Regions from separate parts of the Mesorhizobium sp. CNPSo 4671 genome, predicted to be linked through region 1. Evidence: riboswitches for the same ligand, from Rfam matches in the RefSeq annotation. Region 1 holds a riboswitch; the other holds the start of a gene.
What was found. A riboswitch is a leader RNA that binds a small molecule or an ion and turns the genes downstream of it on or off. The one in region 1 is predicted to bind cobalamin.
Positions count from the first base shown of each region.

Region 2: another riboswitch for cobalamin. It lies ahead of metE (5-methyltetrahydropteroyltriglutamate--homocysteine S-methyltransferase); the one in region 1 lies ahead of AC04SF_RS10695 (CbtB domain-containing protein).

Region 1 is NZ_JBWLUW010000003.1:519,599-521,796, forward strand. Features, by position in the region: gene AC04SF_RS10690 (aromatic ring-hydroxylating oxygenase subunit alpha) at 1-892, opposite strand, end outside; cobalamin riboswitch at 1,024-1,221, shown strand; gene AC04SF_RS10695 (CbtB domain-containing protein) at 1,255-1,434, shown strand; gene AC04SF_RS10700 (CbtA family protein) at 1,450-2,198, shown strand, end outside.
Region 2 is NZ_JBWLUW010000027.1:8,559-10,756, reverse strand. Features, by position in the region: cobalamin riboswitch at 425-623, shown strand; gene metE (5-methyltetrahydropteroyltriglutamate--homocysteine S-methyltransferase) at 742-2,198, shown strand, end outside.

The DNA.
Region 1 (2,198 bases):
CGACATGACCGACGACGAACATCGACGGCAGGCTGGTGGCGTAGGTCTGGCCGGCGGCGCGTTCGGCCGGGGTCAGCCCTGAGAGGATCGGCCCATGCGTCTGGCCATCGCGTGACCAGGTCTCGGCGCCGGCGCGCAGGCCGCCGGAAAACTCCGGCGCATCATTGTCGGCGTGGCGTACCCATTCAGGATCGTCGTGACGGCTCATCAGGCCGCGGCCATAGATCGGCACCAGCCGCGATAGGTCCTTGTGAACGCCGGGGCAGTGCAGGCACTCGTTGAAGTTTTCCCAAAAGATCTTCCAGTTGCAGTGCATCACCTTGCGCAGCACATGGCCCGATACAAGCGCTTCCAGCGGCCAGTTGCCGAGATCGCCGGAGGCCGGATCGAAGGATGCCTGTGCGGAGCCCGCCGCGTCCTCCTGCAGATTGATGAAGACGAAGCCGCGCCACACCGAGAGCGCGACGCGGTAGAGCGGATGGTCGGCCTTGTCGAATCCATCCGGCAGCGATTTGGACGGCACGCGCACGAGATCGCCGCGTAGCGAATAGGACCAGGCGTGGTAGGGGCACGTGATCAGCCGCGCCTTCAGCCGGCCCTCGCTCTCCTGGCAAAGCTGCGAGCCACGATGGCGGCAGGTGTTGTGGAAGGCACGCAAAGCGCCGGTGTCGTCGCGCAGCACGATGATGTCCTGCGTGCCGATGCGGAATCGGCGGAAGGCCAGCGGCTTTGCCAGATCGGCCTCGCGGCAGGCGAGCAGCCAGTTTCTGTACCAGATGGCGTCGAGGTCGAGCTGGTACGCCGCTTCATCCCAATAGGCCGACGAGGGCAGGGTCGATTCGGCCCGGGTCAGGCCATTGTAAGGGGCGCGCTCGCTGGCAGTGGGCTGCATGGCTGGCTTCCTGTGAAGCGGTCAGCCGACACCCGGCCAGGAGAATTGTCAATTGTCGCGCCTGGAAACAGCATGGCGCAATCGCGCTGTTTGCCGGCGGAATTTGGTTTGCCGCGTGTCGCGATTTTCCCTATAGTCATGCAGTCGTCGGTTCCGTTTTGGAGCCAAGAGGGAATGCGGTGCGGGCGAAATTCTTGCCCAATGCCGTGGCTGCCCCCGCAACTGTGTGCGGTAGTCCTCTCCATATGCCACTGAAGATTCGTCTTCGGGAAGGTGGGGAAGGGCGCTGATCCGTGAGCCAGGAGACCTGCCGACGACGGCAAAACTGACAGGCCCTCGGGTGGAGGGTGAAAGGACAAGATATGAATACCGCTTCCGTCTCCCTCGGCGCCTCCGTCTCCTCGCAGTCGCGCTTCGTGCAGCTGGCGCTTGCCGCGCTGCTCGGCACGTTCATCATCGGCTTTGTCGGCTTCTCGCATATCGATGCGGTCCACAATGCGGCTCACGACTATCGCCATTCGATGGGTTTTCCCTGCCACTGACGAAGGCCTGACATCATGAATTTGTTTCGCAACGTCGTGTTCATCGCGGCGATCGCAGGGCTCGTGGGGGGCATTGCGCTCGCCTGCATGCAAGCCTACGCGACCGACCCACTGATCCTGAAGGCGGAAGTCTATGAAAAGGCCGGCGGCGGCCATCACCACGACCACGCCGCTGTTACCACAAACGACAACGCCATGAGCTCGGCCGTTCCGGCTGACAATGCCATGAGCAGCGCGGCCCCGGCTCCTGCGGAAGCGGCCGCCCCGGTCGAGGACGAAGGCTGGGCTCCGGCCGACGGTTTCGAGCGCTTCGCCTTCAATGTCCTTGCCAACATCGTCAGCGGTATCGGTTTTGCGCTGATCCTGGTCGCTGTCTCCGAATTCATGGGCGGTATCGGCAACTGGCGGCAGGGTGTCTTCTGGGGCCTAGCTGGCTTCGCTATATTCACTTTGGCACCTGGGCTCGGCCTACCGCCGAAACTGCCGGCAATGCCTGACGCCGATCTCTTGCAGCGCCAAATCTGGTGGACTTTGACAGTGGTGGCGACTGCCGTCGGCCTTGGGCTCATCGCGTTCCGCAAGTCACTGCCTCTTGCCCTTCTTGGCATTGCTCTTATCGTGGCGCCGCATATCGTTGGCGCGCCGCAACCCGATAGCTTCGTGACGCCAATCCCCGAAGGCTTGCATCACCAGTTCATCGTGGCCTCAACGCTCACCCGTCTAGTGTTCTGGCTGGTGCTCGGCGCTGTCGTCGGCGTGGTGCG
Region 2 (2,198 bases), on a different contig from region 1:
CGCAACCGATCCCGTGTGTATGAGTGCAACGTGTCAGAGCCGGATCTGCCAAATGCGGGCAAAAACGTCTGACCTGAGAAGAGACATAGGCACCTTGCCGACGCGTCATGTGTCTTGGCCTTTGGATTTCAAGAAGTCAGGGATGTGGGGCCCTCGATTCGGCGCTGAGGCCATTGATGATCGCCGGCATGTAGGCGATCGGATTGACGCCGCCGACTTGGCAGGCCGCGGTGGGCTCGAACAGCAAGCCGGCCGGAGTTCTCGATGTCTACTGGGCTTCGGGCGGTTCAATGCGTGGCCTGATTGCCGGTTGATCAGCGCGGTCGCAGTTACTCGCTCTCGGTGCAACCTATGCGCAACACCAAAATGTCACATAATGACATAAACATTTCTTTATGCGGTATTGACACACAGTTCCCTGCTGTGATTGTCTGCATGCCGTGGTTCTCCGTACGGCACTGCCGCATGGAGCTAAGAGGGAAGCCGGTGCGAGGCCGGCGCTGCCCCCGCAACTGTTAGCGGTGAGCCAACCCCACTCATGTCACTGAGGCGACAGCCTCGGGAAGACGGGGAGAAGCTATGACCCCGCGAGCCAGGAGACCTGCCACGACGAACTTTGTCCACGGGCGGGGTGTCTCGGTGGCCGCAGCAGCCCGGCGTTCGTGCCGGCCTACGAGGCGCCTTCTTGTCCCCACGCCCCAACCATCGGGGTATGGCATGACTGTCTCTCAGCAAATTCCTGTGGCAACGCTCGGTGTGCCGCGGTTCGGTCGCCGACGAGAACTGAAATTCGCGCTTGAAAGCTACTGGTCCGGAAAATCTTCCGCTACCGACCTTCTCACAACGGCGAAAGCGCTGCGTGCCGCCAACTGGGAAGAGCAGCGCGATCGCGGTGTGTCGAAAATTCCGTCGAACGACTTCTCGCTCTACGACCATGTGCTCGACACTGCAGAAATGGTCGGCGCGGTGCCGTCCCGATACGCCTGGAGTGGCGGCGAGCTCCCGCTCGACATCTACTTCGCCATGGCGCGCGGCGACCAAGACCAGACGGGGAGCTGCGGGCACTCTGATCAGGAGCGTGCGGCTGGCCCTGCCCTGACCGCGATGGAAATGACCAAATGGTTCGACACCAACTATCACTACATCGTGCCGGAACTCGACGATGATCAGACGTTTGCCCTCTCGTCGACGAAACCGGTTGATCACTTCCTCGAGGCTAAAGCCCTCGGCATTCATACACGCCCAGTCATCCTTGGACCTGTCACCTTCCTCAAATTGGCGAAGTCACCTGCCGAGGGTTTCAATCCCATCGCGCTGCTGCCGCGGCTTCTGCCCGTCTACGAGCAGCTCCTGCGGAGGTTGAAACTTTCGGGAGCCGATTGGGTGCAGATCGACGAGCCGGCGCTTGTGCTGGATCTAAACCCGAACGAACAAGCGGCCTTTGAATTTGCCTATGGGCAGCTGTCAAATGCCGCGCCCGAACTGAAGATCATGCTGGCTACCTATTTCGGTGCGCTGGGTGACAATCTCGACACGGCGATTTCGCTGCCCGCAGCCGGACTGCATCTCGATCTTTCGCGCGCTCCCGAACAGTTGGAGACGATTGGTCGGCTCGCGCCTAAGGATCTGGTGCTGTCGCTTGGCTTGATCGATGGCCGCAACGTCTGGCGCGCGAACCTGCCTGCCATTCTCGACCGCATCAAGCCGATCGTCGCCGGCTGGCCCTTGGACCGCGTCGAAATTGCGCCGTCGTGCTCGATGCTGCATGTGCCCATGGACCTTCGGATGGAGACGGCACTCGATGCCACCATCAGGTCGTGGCTCGCCTTCGCCGCGCAGAAGACCGACGAACTGGTGGTGCTGGCGAGGGCGCTGTTCGAAGGCAGGGATTCAGTGGCAGACGAGTTGACAGCTTCCGCCGAGGCTGCCGCTGCTCGCGCAGCGTCCGCAAAGGTCCATGATCCGCTTGTTGAAGGTCGGATCGCCGGCATTGACGACAGCATGAAGCAACGAAAGAACCCTTTCCTCGTGCGTTCCACGGTCCAGGCCCGCACGCTAAGCCTGCCCCCGTTCCCAACCACCACCATAGGATCATTCCCGCAGACGACTCGGGTGCGCAAGGCCCGCTCCGCCCACAGGAAGGGCGAACTCAGCTATCTCGACTACGACAGCTTCCTGCAGAACGAGACCAAGACTGC